2 regions of the Halomonas sp. THAF5a genome follow, and region 1 is predicted to be linked to the other one. Evidence: predicted binding sites of a transcription regulator. Region 1 holds the regulator's gene; the other holds the start of a gene.
What was found. The regulator FNR, encoded in region 1, switches genes on or off when oxygen is low (the NO sensors DNR and NnrR bind a similar motif). The targets are predictions, from matches to a motif close to TTGATNTANATCAA.

Region 1 (7,502 bases):
CTGCGCGAGGATGCCCGGGAGACCATAGCGGCGCTGGAGGCCCGCGGCCTCGCCGTGGAACTGCTCTCCGGCGACACCGAGTCGGCGGTGGCGGCCATGGCCCGGCGCCTCGGCCTCGCGACCTGGCAGGCGGCGGCCTCCCCGGAGGACAAGCTGGCGCGCCTCCGGTCGCTGCAGGCCGCCGGCGAGCGGGTGGCGATGGTCGGCGACGGCATCAACGACGTGCCGGTGCTGGCCGGGGCCGACGTGGCTATCGCCATGAACGGCGCCACCGACCTCGCCCGCACCCGCGCCGACGCCGTCTTGCTCGGCCCGCGGCTGGGGCGTATCGTCGAGGCCGTCGCGACCAGCCGCGCCACCCGGCGCATCATCCGCCAGAACCTGGCCTGGTCGCTGATCTACAACGTCTCGGCGCTGCCCCTGGCGGCGATGGGCTTCGTGCCCCCCTGGCTCGCCGCCATCGGCATGTCGGCGAGCTCGCTGGTCGTCGTCGGCAACGCCCTGCGCCTGACCCGCGCCGGACCCGAGCGCCCCGCCGGCGCCGACTCCCCCAGGCTGGTGAACGCATGAGCATCCTCTACCTGCTGATCCCCCTCTCGCTGATCCTGCTGGGACTGGCGGTCTGGGCCTTCTTCTGGGCCGTCCGCCACGACCAGTTCGAGGACCTCGAGGGCCCCGCCTACCGCATCCTCTTCGACGAGGACGAGAACGATCGGCCGCGCTCATCGCGCGCCCCGTCCGATGCCGAGCCCGGGGCCGATCCTGGTGCCGACGCGCCTCGTGGCGAGGGCCGCCGCGACTGATGGATCCCACCGGCCTCGACCTTCCCCCGCTGGCGGCGGCCTTCGTCTTCGGCCTGCTCGGTGGCGCCCACTGCATCGGCATGTGCGGCGGCATCATGAGCGCCCTGACCTTCGCCGTGCCGCCCAGCATGAGAAGCCCCGCCCGCCTCTCGGGACTGCTGCTCGGCTACAACCTGGGCCGCATCGGAAGCTACATGGCGGCCGGCGCCCTGGCGGCGGCCCTCGGCACCCTGATTGCCCTGAGCCCCCAGGCGCGCCTGGGGCTCCAGGCACTGGCCGCGGTGATGCTGATCCTGATGGCGCTCTACATCGCCGACTGGTGGAAGGGACTCCTCAGGGTCGAGGCGGTCGGCAGGCGGCTCTGGCATCACCTCGAGCCCGTGGGGCGGCGGCTGATGCCGGTGGTGAGGGTGCCCCAGGCCTTCGCCCTGGGCGCCGTCTGGGGCTGGCTGCCGTGCGGCCTGGTCTACTCGATGCTCGCCTGGAGCCTGGCGATCGCCGACCCCCTGCGGGGCGCGGCCCTGATGGGCGCCTTCGGCCTCGGCACCCTGCCGGCCCTGCTGGCCACCGGCCTCGCCGCGCGCCAGTTCGGCACCCTGATCCGTCACCCGGCGACTCGCACGCTGGCCGCGCTCTCGATCATCGCCTTCGCCCTCTGGCAGCTGTGGACGCTGCTGCCGGGGGCGTCGATGCACTGACCCCGCGCCGATCGCGGCTTCGCTTGACGCAGCTCAACGCGTGGCGACGGGCGCCTCGCTAGCATGAAGGCATGTTTCCCTCCAGAGGGCCGACCATGCCCGCGCCCGCGCCTGCCGCATCCGGTCACGACGTCCCCTTCGCGGCGGCCTCGCCGTCCCCCGCCTATGCCGCCTACCCCACGCCCCGGGCGATGGACGACGGCATCGGCCCGGAGGCCTATCGTCAGGCCCTCGAGCAGAGCAACGCCGCGGCGCGTCCGCTATCGCTCTACGTGCATCTGCCCTTCTGCCAGCACGCCTGCTTTCACTGCACCCGCCGGCCGGTCACCACCGCGGACCGCCGGCTGGCCGAGGCCTACCTCAGCCGCCTCGATCGGGAGATGGTGTTGATCCGCCGCCACCTGGACCCCGGGCGCGAGATCCGCGCCCTGCGGTGGGGCGGCGGCACGCCGACCTTCCTGACACTCGACCAGATGGGCGACCTGATCGACCGGCTGGATGCCCGCTTCCGGCTGGCCGCCGACCGCGACCGGGAGTACCTCATCGAGATCGACCCCCGGGGGGCCGATGTCTTCACCCTGCGCCATCTCGAGGCGCTGGGCTTCAATCGGCTGAGCCTGGAGGTGCTCGATCTGGACCCCGAGGTCCAGCGGGCGATCAACCGCGAGCAGGGGCGCGGCATGACCGAGCAGCTGCTCGACGAGGCGGAGCGGCTGGGCTTCGGCTCCGTGAACCTGAACCTGGTCCTCGGCCTGCCTCGCCAGACCCGCGACGGCTTCATCGCCACCCTCGAGCAGGTCATCGCCATGGCGCCGTCGCGGCTGTCGCTGTTCCACTACCGCCATGCGCCCGAGCGCTTCCCCGGGCAGCGCCAGATCCGGTCCGCGGACCTGCCCGCTCCCCGGGAGGTCCGGGTGATGCTGCAGGCGGCCATCGAGCGGCTCGCCGCCGCGGGCTACGTGCATCTCGGCCACGACCGCTACGTGCGCGGTGGCGACCGCCTGGTCCAGGCGCTGGCGGCCGGGCGCCGGCGCGACGACCTGGTCGGCCTCGGCGTCATGGCGGTCTCGCGGCTGGACGCCCTGCACGTGCGCAACCCGCTGCGCCTCGCGGCGTACGAGGCGGCCCTGGACCGCGGGGAGTTGCCCACCGTCGCCGGCCATCGGCTGAGCCTGGACGACCGGCTGCGCGGCGCCGCCATCGAGCAGCTGACCTGCGATCATCATCTCGACCTGTCGGCCATCGGCGAGGCCTTCGGGCTGGACGCCGAGGCCCACCTCGCCGAGCCGCTGGCACGTCTCGCCGGTGCCGAGCCGCAGGGACTGATCGTGCGCGAGGGGCCTCGGTGGCGCGTGACGCCCAGCGGGCGCCTGATGATCCATCGACTGGCGGCGACCTTCGACGCCTACCTCGACGCCCCATCGCCACAGCCGGAAGCGCCACCCTCCTAAGGGATCCTTTGCCGGTGGGGGACTATCCCCCATAATGAGCAGCGAGCCACCCGTCATGGAGGAGAGCATGCCCGATCCCGCAACCGGCAGGCGCCGCGCCCTGATGAACGAGACGCGCTGCCAGACCTGCAGCCTGAGCTCGCTCTGCCTGCCGCTGGCGCTCGAAGTGCAGGACATGGACCAGTTCGATGCCATCATCCGTCGCCGGCCGCCATTGAAGAAGGGCGAACCCCTGTTCCGCCAGGGCACGCCCTTCACCAGCGTCTTCGCGGTGCGCTCGGGCAGCCTCAAGCAGGTGACCACCGAGGGCAGCGGCGAGGACCAGCTGACCAACTTCTACCTGCCCAGCGAGCTGGTGGGCCTCGACGGCATCGACGAGGAGCGCTACCCGGGGACGGTCGTGGCGCTGGAGACCACCACGGTCTGCGAGATCCCCTTCGATCGCCTCGACCGCCTCTCCGAATCCCTCCCGGAGCTGCGCGGCCAGCTCTACCGCAGCATGAGCAAGGAGATGCGCGACGACCGCCGCATGATGCGCCTGCTGTCACGCAAGACCGCCGACCAGCGCCTGGCGACCTTCTTCGCCAGCCTCTCCGACCGCTTCCGCCGCCGCGGCTACTCGCCCTACAGCTTCCGGCTCTCCATGTCCCGGGCCGACATCGGCAACTACCTGGGGCTCGCGGTGGAGACCGTCAGTCGCATCCTGAGCCGCTTCCAGACCCAGGGGCTGGTGGCCGTCTCCGGCCGCGAGGTCAACATCCTCGACCTGGAGGCTCTGCTCGAGGTCGCAGAGCAGGAGGGCTGTCGCTGACAGCGCCAGGCAGGGTGCTGACTGAACCGCCGCGTATCCGCCATCAACGAAGAAACCCACGGGACTCGACATCCCGTGGGTTTTTCATTGGCTTCCTCGACACCTGCCGCCCGTTACTGAGCCGCCGGGCGCTCGGCGCGACTCACTCGTTGTGCAGGTCGATGCGATCGGCCCGCATCTTGGCCTGCTTCTCCTCCAGCCCGGCGAAGTCGAACAGCTCGCGGTCGGCCAGCTGCGAGGGCGCGACGTTGGTCACCGCCTTGAACATGCTCTCCAGGCGGCCGGGATGCTTGGCCTCCCACTCGGCGAGCATCTCCTTGACCACCTGGCGCTGCAGATTCGGCTGCGAGCCGCACAGGTTGCAGGGAATGATCGGGAAGGCCATGCGCTCGGAGAATTCGGCGATGTCGGCCTCGCGGCAGTAGGCCAGCGGGCGGATGACGATGTTCTTGCCGTCGTCGGAGAGCAGCTTGGGCGGCATCGACTTGAGGCTGCCGCCGAAGAACATGTTGAGGAACAGCGTCTCGAGGATGTCCTCGCGGTGGTGGCCCAGGGCGATCTTGGTGGCCCCGATCTCCTCGGCGTAGCCGTACAGCGAGCCGCGGCGCAGCCGCGAGCAGAGCGCACAGGTGGTCTTGCCTTCCGGGGTCTTCTCCTTGACCACCGAGTAGGTGTCGCGCTCGAGGATGTGGTAGTCCACGCCGAGGCCGTCCAGGTACTCGGGCAGCACGTGCTCGGGGAAGCCGGGCTGCTTCTGGTCGAGGTTCACCGCCACCAGCGAGAAGTTCACCGGCGCGTTGCGCTGCAGGTTCCGGAGAATCTCCAGCATGGTGTAGCTGTCCTTGCCGCCGGAGAGGCACACCATCACCTTGTCGCCCTCGCGGATCATGTCGAAGTCGATGATGGCATTGCCGACCTGGCGCCGCAGGCGCTTCTGCAGCTTGTTGAACTCGCGCCTGGCCTGGGCGTCGGGCGCCTCGGCAGACGGGGTCGACGGCTCGGCCGGGGCGGCCTCATCGGCGGGACGGGGATCGAAGGTCACGGCATCTTGCATGGTCGGGGCGCTGCCAGGGCAATCGGGGAACGGAAAGGGCGCCTATCCTACCACTCTGCCGCGAGACTGGCGACGCGCCCCGCCCGTGCCGCGGAATCAGCCGCAGCGCTCTACCCCGAGCGCATCGCGGGTCAGGCGCAGATGGATCAGCGCCGCGGTCACGGCCTCCCCGAGCGCCGTGTGCCGCCCCATCACCGGCACCCCCATTCGCCTGGCCACCTCCTCGAAGCGCGGCCGGGTGGCGAGCTCGGGGTGCTGGCGACGCAGCCGGCGATAGTAGGCCTGGGCCACGTCGATGCGGGCGTTGGGCAGGTCGAAGCCGAAGCGCGGCCGCAGGTAGCGGTTGAGCAGCGTCAGGTCGTCGTCGAGGCGCCAGCCGATCAGCGGGCGGTTGCCGGCGAAGTCCAGGAACTGCGACAGGGCCTCGTCGATCCCGGCCCCCTCGGCCAGGTCGATGCCGCGCAGGCCGTGCAGGCGGATCGAATCACCACTCAGGCTGGCGGGCGGCGCCAGCCGCAGGTCGAGGGAGTCGCTGGTCAGCACCCGGTCGCCGCGAAGGCGCACCGCCGCCAGCGACAGCAGCTCGGCACGACGCGGGTCGGGACCGGTGGCCACGCAGTCGATGGCGACCAGCTCCTCGCCGGTATAGGGCGCGAAGAGCCAGCCATGATCGCCGCGTGCCTGTCGGCGTCGATCGGCGGCGCGGCGCAGGGCCCTGAGCATCAATAGAACCTCCGTGTGTCGTGGTCGGTGAACGGCGAGCGGGTCAGGAGTACTCGAGGTGGAAGCGATGGGACAGCCGCTGCTTGAACTCCTTGACGATATGCAGGGCCTCGCGGAGCAGGTCTCGCTCGAGGGAGGAGAGCGCCTGCACCACCACCCGGTCGGGCGCCTCGTCCCGGCCCTCGGGCTCGTCGAGGCGGGCCAGCTGCTGGCGAAGCCTCAGCTCGGTGAACAGCGACAGGGCCTCGCCCAGGTCCTCGGCGAAACGCTCCTCCAGGCGGCCGTCGGCGACCAGCGCCTCGAGCCGCTCCAGGGTCGAGGTCGCCGTGATGCGCCGCTCGAGTGCCAGGGTGCGCACGCCGTGGACGATGGGGAAGATGCCGCCCTTCTTGATGTCGACCCCGTGCTGGGGCTTCTTCAGCGACCCGAACAGGGTCAGCGGCGTAGAGAAGCGCAGCGCCGTGCGGGCGAAGTAGGAGAGCAGGATCTCGTCGCGGCTGCAGCGTTCGAAGAGTTCCTCGCGCAGCCGCGCGAGCAGCGCGGCGTTGCCGGCCACCGCGTGGGCGTCGAGCAGGATCGCCAGGCGCATCAGGCTCTCGCCGTCGCGCTTGGCCGCCCACTGGGCGATGCGCCCGCGCCACTGGCTCTCGGTGCCCACCCACTCGGGGTTGGAGACCATGATGTCGCCGGGACAGGGCGGGTAGCCCAGCTCGATCAGCGTCTCGGTGAGGCGCTGCATCTGCGCCGCGCAGTCGGGCCAGTCGAGGTCGTCGGTGAGGATCAGGCCGTTGTCCTGGTCGGTCTTCAGGATCTGCTCGCCACGCCCCTCGCTGCCCATCACCATCAGGCAGCTGTGGTCGTGGTAACGCTCCTCGATCAGAAAGCCCCAGGCCTTGTTCATGATGCGCCCGTTGAGGGCGGCCAAGAGCCCCATGGCGAAGCGCAGCTTGACGCCCTGGGCCATCAGCGCCTTGACCAGCTCCGGGGTGCGGCGGCTGGCGGCGGCCAGCGTCTCCAGGCTGCTGGCCTGCTCCACCTGCAGGCTCACCACGTAGCTGCGGCTGGAGAAGTAGCTGAGCACGTCGGTCAGCTCGACCACGCCACAGGGGCGGCCGTCCTCCATGACCACGACCCGCTCGACCTTGCAGCGGGTCATCTGGACCAGCACCTCGAACAGGTACTGCTGGGGCGTGGCGGTGATCAGGGCGTAGTGCGCCACGTCCTTCACCGGGCTCTGCTGGGTCAGGCCCTCGAGGACCAGGGCATTGAGCAGGTCGGTCTTGGTGACCATGCCCGGCCCCTCCTCGCCCTCGACCAGCAGGCTGTCGGCGTGGCTGTCGTTCAGGGTATGCACCGCCTCGGCCATGCTGGTGGTGGCCGGCACCACCCGCGGGGGCCGCATGCACTCGCTGACGCGGGCCAGCATGAAGCCCGCCATGGTGACGCCCCCCTCGGCGCGGCGCTCGGTGAGCAGGCGCGTCTTCTGGGCCAGGCGCTGGCGGAAGAACTCGGCGAAGGCCGGGTAGGCCGCGCAGAGCTGCTGGAACACCCCCTTGGGCAGCAGGTAGCAGAGGCTCTCCTGCTCGGCCCGGAAGCGATAGCGGCTCCTGCCGTTGAGGATGCTGATGGCGCCGAACAGGTCACCGGCCGTGTAGTGGCCGATGTGCGACTGGGCGCCGGGCAGGGTCGGGTCCAGCTCGGCGACCTCGCCCTTGTGGATCAGGAACAGGTATTCCCCGGTCTGGCCGGCATCGAGAATGATCTCCTCGCGGTCATAATAGGCCAGGTCGATACTGCGACGGACCCGCTCGCGCCCCTCGTCGTCGAGGAAGGTGAAGGGAGGATGGGAGAGTTCTACATCGACCATGGGGCTGTCCTCGTTGCGCGGCGCTCACCACCCCGCTGACCTCGGCGGACTCGGCGTCCAGCGAGTCTTCAAGATAGCAAAGTCGACGCGCCATA
Region 2 (7,502 bases), 960 kb from region 1:
CTTGAGGCCGGCGAAGAACAGCACGGCGAAGATGATCAGGCGAATCAGCAACAGGTTCATTCCTTGTGCGTCTCCCAGGTAGGGGCCGGCTTTGCCACTCGGCCGCCCTTGCGGGACAATGGCGACTGTCCACCGATTCTCGAGAGATTTCCAAGCCCATGCAAGACCTGACCCTGGTGATGGCGCAGCTCGACCCGCTGGTCGGCGACGTTCCCGGCAATGCCGACCGCGCCATCGAGACGGTACGCGAGGCACGCATCGAGCATGGTGCCGACATCGTGGTGCTGCCCGAGCTCTTCCTGACCGGCTACCCGCCGGAGGACCTGCTGCTGCGCCCCTCCATGGAGACTCGCCTGCGCCACGCCCGCGCGCGCATGGCCGAGAAGATGGCCCGCGACGTCATGGTCATCGTCGGCTACCCGGGGCGCCGGGAAGGCGAGAACTGGAACCTGGCCGGCGTGCTCTACAACGGCGAGTGGCTGGGCGAGTACGCCAAGCAGGCGCTGCCCAACTACGAGGTGTTCGACGAGCAGCGCTACTTCGCCACCGGCAGCCAGCCGCTGGTGATCGAGCACAAGGGCGCCAAGCTCGGCATCCTGATCTGCGAGGACATCTGGAGCGAGGCGCCGGTGCGCCAGGCCCGCGATGCCGGCGCCGAGATCCTCGTCACCCTGAATGCCTCGCCCTTCCACCAGGACAAGCCCGCTGAGCGTCTGGAGCTGCTCGAGGCGCGGGCCCGCGAGGTGGAACGCCCCATCGTCTACGTCAACCAGATCGGCGGCCAGGACGAGCTGGTTTTCGACGGTGGCTCGGCCTGCGTCGATGCCCAGGGCGAGCTGATGGTCCAGGCGCCCCACTGGGCGGTGGGCCTGATGCCGGTCGCCTTCGTCCGCGAGCAGGGGCGCTGGGTGCCGCGCGCCGGCGAGACCGAGCCCGAGGTGGCGCCGGAGGAGAACCTCTACTGTGCGCTGGTCACGGGCCTGCGCGACTACGTCAACAAGAGCGGCTTCGAGGGCGTGGTGCTGGGGCTCTCCGGCGGCATCGACTCGGCGCTGTCGCTGGCCATCGCGGTCGATGCCCTGGGGCCGCAGCGTGTCCACGCGGTGATGATGCCCTACCACTATACGGCGGACATCTCCAAGCAGGACGCCGCCGAGCAGGCGAAGCTGCTCGGCGTGGAGTACGAGGTGATGCCCATCGAACCGATGGTCGAGGCCTTCATGTCGACGCTGGCCGAGAGCTTCGCCGGCACCGAGCGCGACACCACCGAGGAGAACCTGCAGTCGCGCTGCCGCGGCGTGCTGCTGATGGCGATCTCCAACAAGAAGGGCCTGATGGTGCTGACCACCGGCAACAAGAGCGAGATGGCGGTCGGCTACGCCACCCTCTACGGCGACATGGTCGGCGGCTACAATGCCATCAAGGACGTCTACAAGACCTGGGTCTACCGCCTGGCCCGCTGGCGCAACAGCGAGTCGCCGGCGATTCCGGAGCGGGTCATCGAGCGGCCGCCCTCCGCCGAGCTCGCCCCCGACCAGCAGGACAGCGACAGCCTGCCGGACTACGACGTGCTCGACGCCATCCTGGTGCGCTACATCGAGGGCGACATGAGTGCCGAGGCGATCATCGCTGCGGGCTTCGACCGCGACGACGTCTACAGGGTGGTCAAGCTGGTGGATTGCTGCGAGTACAAGCGCCGCCAGGCCCCGGTAGGGGTGCGCGTCACCCGTCGCGGCTTCGGCCGCGATCGCCGCTACCCCATCGTCAACGGCTGGCAGCCCGGCGAATAGCGCCGCGTCGGCGAGTCTGCCTCCCCCTAACGCAACGCCACCGCCCGAGAGGGCGGTGGCGTTGTGGGTTCTGGCGGGTGTTGGCTGCGGTCAGGCGCGGTTCAGGCCGAGAGTGCCTCGGCCTTCACGTGCTGCGGCTGGAAGGTGCGGCCGCGCAGCCGGTCGTGGTCCGGCGCGTTGTCGATCAGCACCTGTAGGGTCTCGCGGGCGCGGTCGCGCATCTCGAGGCCGAGGTAACCCTCGACCATGGTCGCCAGGGCGTCGCGGCTGGCCTCGGTCTGCGGGTAGTTCTCCAGCACCCAGCGGCCGCGCTCCACGGCGGCAAGGTAGGCGCCCTTGCGCAGGTAGAAGTCGGCCACGTGCAGCTCGTGGCGGGCCAGCACGTTGCGCAGGTAGACGATGCGCTGCTGGGCGTCCGGGGCGTACTGGCTGCTCGGGTAGCGCTGGATCAGCTCGCTGAAGTCGGCGTAGGCGTCGCGGGTGGCGCCCAGGTCACGCTTGGAGATGTCGATGACGCGCAGGCGCTCCAGGCTGAAGCGTCCCGCCTGCCAGGCGGCCAGGCCGCGCATGTAGTAGGCATAGTCGACCTGGGGATGATCGGGGTGCAGGCGGATGAAGCGGCTCGCCGCAGCTCGGGCGCTCTCCCAGTCGTCGGTCTGGTAGTAGGCGTAGATCAGCTCCAGCTGGGCCTGCTCGGCGTGCTCGCCGAAGGGGAAGCGGGTGTCGATGGCCTCGAGCCGGTTGATCGCCGTGGTGTAGCTGCTCTCTTCGAGGGCCTCGCGCCCCTCCTCGTAGAGCTGGCGTTCGGCGACGCCGTCGAGTTCCTCTTCCTCGGGGGTGCCGGCACAGCCGGCCAGCAGGGTGCCGGCCAGCATCAGAACGGCCAGGCGAGCGGGGGAGGTGATAACGCGCATCGTGATCCTCGTGTCTAACAACCCGGGTGGCCGTGATAGAATCGGCCGATATCCGCCCACTATAAAGCACCTTGCGGCGAAACGCAGTCATCGCTCCCGGTGCGCACGGAGCCCCGTTCCGACCCATGTCCCAGACCCTCGAAGCCCAGCAGCGCGTTCCCGAACGCATGGCGGGCCTGCGCCTCGACCAGGCCGCCGCCGAGCTCTTCGCCGACTTCTCCCGAGAGCGGCTCAAGTCCTGGATCAAGAGCGGCGCCCTGACCCTCGATGGCCAGCCGGCCAAGCCCAAGGACAAGGTCTACGGTGGCGAGGCCCTGGCGCTCGCCGTCGAGATCGAGGACGACACCCGCTTCGAGCCCGAGGACATCCCGCTGACGGTGGTCTACGAGGACGACGCGGTGCTGGTGATCGACAAGCCGCCGGGCCTGGTGGTCCACCCGGCCGCGGGCAACCCCGACGGCACCCTGCTCAACGCCCTGCTGCACCATGACCCCGAGCTCGCGGCGATCCCGCGGGCGGGTATCGTGCATCGCCTGGACAAGGACACCAGCGGCCTGATGGTGGTGGCCAAGACTTTGGCCGCCCAGACGGCGCTGGTCGAGCAGCTCCAGGCGCGTAGCGTGTCCCGGGAGTACGATGCCGTGGTGGTCGGGGTGGTGACCGCCGGCGGCACCGTGGATGCGCCCATCGGCCGCCATCCGCGCGACCGCAAGCGCCAGGCGGTGAACGCCTCGGGCAAGCCGGCGGTGACGCACTACCGGGTCGTCGAGCGCTTCCGCGCCCACACCCATGTGCGCTGCAAGCTCGAGACCGGGCGCACCCACCAGATCCGCGTGCATATGGCCCACGTGCGCTACCCGTTGATCGGCGATCCGGTCTATGGCGGGCGCCTCAAGCTGCCGGCCGGCGCCGACGAGCGGCTCAAGGAGATCCTGCGCGAGTTCCCGCGCCAGGCGCTGCACGCCCGCAAGCTCGCCTTCGTGCACCCGGAGAGCGGCGAGCGCATGGCCTTTCGCGCGCCGCTGCCGGATGACCTGCTGATGCTGCTCGACTTCCTGCGTGAAGACGGCGAGACCATGCGCTGAGGCCCGTGTGCCAAGGACCCCGTGATGAGCGATACCCTCGACCTGCGCCCGACGCCGATCCTGCCCGACTGGCCCGCCCCGGAGAGCGTCGGGGCCTTCGTCACCACCCGCGAGACCGGCCCCAGCCAGGGCGCCTTCGCCGCCTTCAACGCGGCCGACCACGTGGGCGACAACCCGGACCACGTGGCGCTGTGCCGTCGCCAGCTGGAGAAGGAGGTCGGCGACGACCGCCCGCTGCTGTGGCTCGATCAGGTACACGGCGCCCGGGTGCAGCAGGCCTACTCCGCTGCCCGGCCCGAGGCGGACGCCGCGGTGGCGATGAGCCGCGACTACGCCTGCGTGGTGCTGACCGCCGACTGCCTGCCGATCTTTCTCTGCGACCGGAACGGCACCCGGGTGGCGGCCATCCATGCCGGCTGGCGCGGGCTCGCCGGCGGCGTGATCGAGGCGACCGTCGGGGCCATGGGGCTGCCCCCGGAGGCGCTGATGGCCTGGCTGGGCCCGGCGATCTCCAACGCCCAGTTCGAGGTCGGGCCCGAGGTGCAGCAGGCCTTCGTCGGCGTGCATCCCGAGGCCGAGGCGGCCTTCGACCCGAGCCCCTATCGGCTGGGGCACTACATGGCCGACCTCTACAAGCTCGCCCGCCTGCGCCTGGAGCGCCTCGGCGTGTCGCACATCAGCGGCGGTCACTTCTGTACCGCCTGCGAGTCGCGCTTCTACTCCCACCGCCGCGACGACGGCGTCACCGGCCGCATGGCCAGCGTGATTTGGTTGCGCTGAGGCAAGAGCCAAGTGGGCACCGTTGGCGGGCACACCACTGTTTGGGGTCAGACCCTTAAGTATGCTTTGGTATGAAATTCCAAAGCATGCTTAAGGGTCTGACCCCGATGGCCATGGTCTCTAGTCCGCAGGCTTGATCCATATCAACCTCCTTCGCCTTCCCTGGCCGGCGACTTGAAAGCCGGCCACCCTGACTCCATTGAAGCCCTCAAGACACATTGACAGGGTCACGCGGCGCGTCCGAACGCGCCGCCATCCCGATGGAGGAATCACCATGCGATTCGACAAGTTCACCGCCAAGCTGCAGAACGCCGTGGCCGATGCCCAGTCGCTGGCCGTGGGCCGCGGGCACAACCAGCTGGAGCCCGCCCACCTGCTGCTGGCGCTGCTCGATGCCACCGATACCGGCGTGAAGGCGCTGGTGCAGAAGGCCGGCGCCGACGCCGCGCGGCTGCGCGACGGCCTGGTCGGCCATCTCGACGACCTGCCCAAGGTCGCCAACTTCGACGGCGAGGTGCAGCCCTCTCGCGACCTGATCAAGCTCTTCAACCTCACCGACCGCGAGGCCCAGAAGCGCGGCGACCAGTACATCGCAAGCGAATTGGTGCTGCTGGCCGCCCTGGAGATGGGCGGCGCGCTGACCAAGCGGCTGACCCAGGCCGGCCTGACTCGCCAGGCGCTGGAGACCGCCGTGAGCGGCGTGCGCGGCGGCGAGAGCGTCGACGATCCCAACGCCGAGGACCAGCGCGAGGCGCTGGCCAAGTACACCCTCGATCTCAACGAGCGGGCCGCCAGTGGCAAGATCGACCCGGTGATCGGCCGCGACGACGAGATCCGCCGCACCATCCAGGTGCTGCAGCGGCGCACCAAGAACAACCCGGTGCTGATCGGCGAACCCGGCGTCGGCAAGACCGCCATCGTCGAGGGGCTCGCGCAGCGCATCGTCGACGGCGAGGTGCCGGAGGGCCTCAAGGACAAGCGCGTGCTGTCGCTGGACATGGGCGCGCTGTTGGCCGGGGCCAAGTTCCGCGGCGAGTTCGAGGAGCGCCTCAAGTCGGTGCTCAAGGAGCTGGCCCAGGAGGAGGGCCGGGTGATCCTCTTCATCGACGAGCTGCACACCATGGTCGGCGCCGGCAAGGCCGAGGGCTCCATGGACGCCGGCAACATGTTGAAACCGGCCCTGGCCCGAGGCGAGCTGCACTGCGTGGGCGCCACCACCCTCGACGAGTACCGCCAGTACATCGAGAAGGACGCGGCCCTGGAGCGCCGCTTCCAGAAGGTGCTGGTCGACGAGCCCTCCGAGGAGGACACCGTGGCGATCCTGCGCGGCCTCAAGGAGCGCTACGAGGTGCACCACGGCGTCGACATCACCGACGGCGCGATCATCGCCGCAGCCAGGCTCTCGACCCGCTACATCACCGACCGCCAGCTGCCCGACAAGGCCATCGACCTGATCGACGAGGCCTCCTCGCGCATCCGCATGGAGCTCGACTCCAAGCCCGAGGAGATGGACCGCCTCGACCGGCGCTTGATCCAGCTCAAGATGGAGCGCGAGCACCTCAAGAAGGAGACCGACGAAGCCTCCAGGAAGCGCCTCGAGGGCCTGGAGGAGCAGATCGGCGAGCTCGAGCGCGAGTACGCCGACCTCGACGAGATCTGGAAGGCCGAGAAGGCCAGCATTCAGGGCGCGGCGCAGTTCAAGGACGAGCTCGATCGCGCCCGCATCGACCTGGAGCAGGCCCGCCGCCAGGGCGACCTGGCGCGCATGTCCGAGATCCAGTACGGGGTGATCCCCGACCTGGAGAAGAAGATCGCCGAGAGCGCCGAGGCCGAGGCCGACACTACCAGGCACCAGCTGCTGCGCTCCAACGTCACCGAGGAGGAGATCGCCGAGGTGGTGTCGCGCTGGACCGGCATCCCGGTGGCCAAGATGCTCGAGGGCGAGCGTGACAAGCTGCTGCGCATGGAGGAGGCGCTCCACGAGCGGGTGATCGGCCAGGACGAGGCGGTCACCGCCGTGGCCAACGCCGTGCGCCGCTCAAGGGCCGGGCTCGCCGACCCGCACCGCCCCAACGGCTCCTTCCTGTTCCTCGGCCCGACCGGGGTGGGCAAGACGGAGCTCTGCAAGTCGCTGGCGAACTTCCTCTTCGACACCGAGGAGGCGATGGTGCGCATCGACATGTCCGAGTTCATGGAGAAGCACTCCGTGGCCCGGCTGATCGGCGCGCCTCCCGGCTACGTCGGCTACGAGGAGGGCGGCTACCTGACCGAGGCGGTGCGCCGCAAGCCCTACTCGGTGCTGCTGCTCGACGAGGTCGAGAAGGCCCACGCCGACGTCTTCAACATCCTGCTGCAGGTGCTGGAGGACGGCCGCCTCACCGACGGCCAGGGGCGCACGGTGGACTTCCGCAACACCGTGATCGTGATGACCTCCAACATGGGCTCGGACATCATCCAGCGCATGAGCAGCGACAGCGGTGACGCCGACCAGGATTATGCGCAGATGAAGGAGATGGTGATGGCGGTGGTCGCCGATCACTTCCGTCCCGAGCTGATCAACCGCATCGACGAGGTGGTGGTGTTCCACGCCCTCGGCCAGGAGCAGATCCAGGCCATCGCCGGCATCCAGCTCGAGCGCCTGCGCGCGCGCCTCGCCGAGCACGACCTGTCGCTCGAGGTCAGCGACGCGGCCCTGGCGCAGCTGGCCGTGGTCGGCTTCGACCCGGTGTTCGGGGCGCGCCCCCTCAAGCGGGCGATCCAGAGCCGCATCGAGAACCCGCTGGCCCAGGACCTGCTGGCCGGCAAGTTCACGCCCGGCGACGTCATCCATGTCGAGACGGAGGGCGACCAGCTGGTCTTCCAGAGCTGAGGCGCGAGCCCCGGCATGACAGTGACCACAATGCGCCACAAACCGCCACAAAGCGTTACGTTCG

Region 2: a site for FNR is predicted at 4,703-4,716, ahead of clpB (ATP-dependent chaperone ClpB). Genes of this name have one in related genera too.

What each region holds. Positions count from the first base shown of each region.
Region 1 covers NZ_CP045417.1:657,574-665,075, reverse strand. Annotated here, with positions in the region: gene FIU83_RS02985 (heavy metal translocating P-type ATPase) at 1-570, shown strand, start outside; gene ccoS (cbb3-type cytochrome oxidase assembly protein CcoS) at 567-803, shown strand; gene FIU83_RS02975 (sulfite exporter TauE/SafE family protein) at 803-1,501, shown strand; gene hemN (oxygen-independent coproporphyrinogen III oxidase) at 1,597-2,952, shown strand; gene fnr (fumarate/nitrate reduction transcriptional regulator Fnr) at 3,020-3,763, shown strand; gene ttcA (tRNA 2-thiocytidine(32) synthetase TtcA) at 3,906-4,817, opposite strand; gene FIU83_RS02955 (3'-5' exonuclease) at 4,914-5,540, opposite strand; gene FIU83_RS02950 (putative nucleotidyltransferase substrate binding domain-containing protein) at 5,584-7,407, opposite strand.
Region 2 covers NZ_CP045417.1:3,506,274-3,513,775, reverse strand. Annotated here, with positions in the region: gene FIU83_RS15915 (PP0621 family protein) at 1-60, opposite strand, end outside; gene FIU83_RS15910 (NAD+ synthase) at 159-1,790, shown strand; gene FIU83_RS15905 (outer membrane protein assembly factor BamD) at 1,892-2,704, opposite strand; gene rluD (23S rRNA pseudouridine(1911/1915/1917) synthase RluD) at 2,830-3,789, shown strand; gene pgeF (peptidoglycan editing factor PgeF) at 3,814-4,569, shown strand; gene clpB (ATP-dependent chaperone ClpB) at 4,844-7,438, shown strand.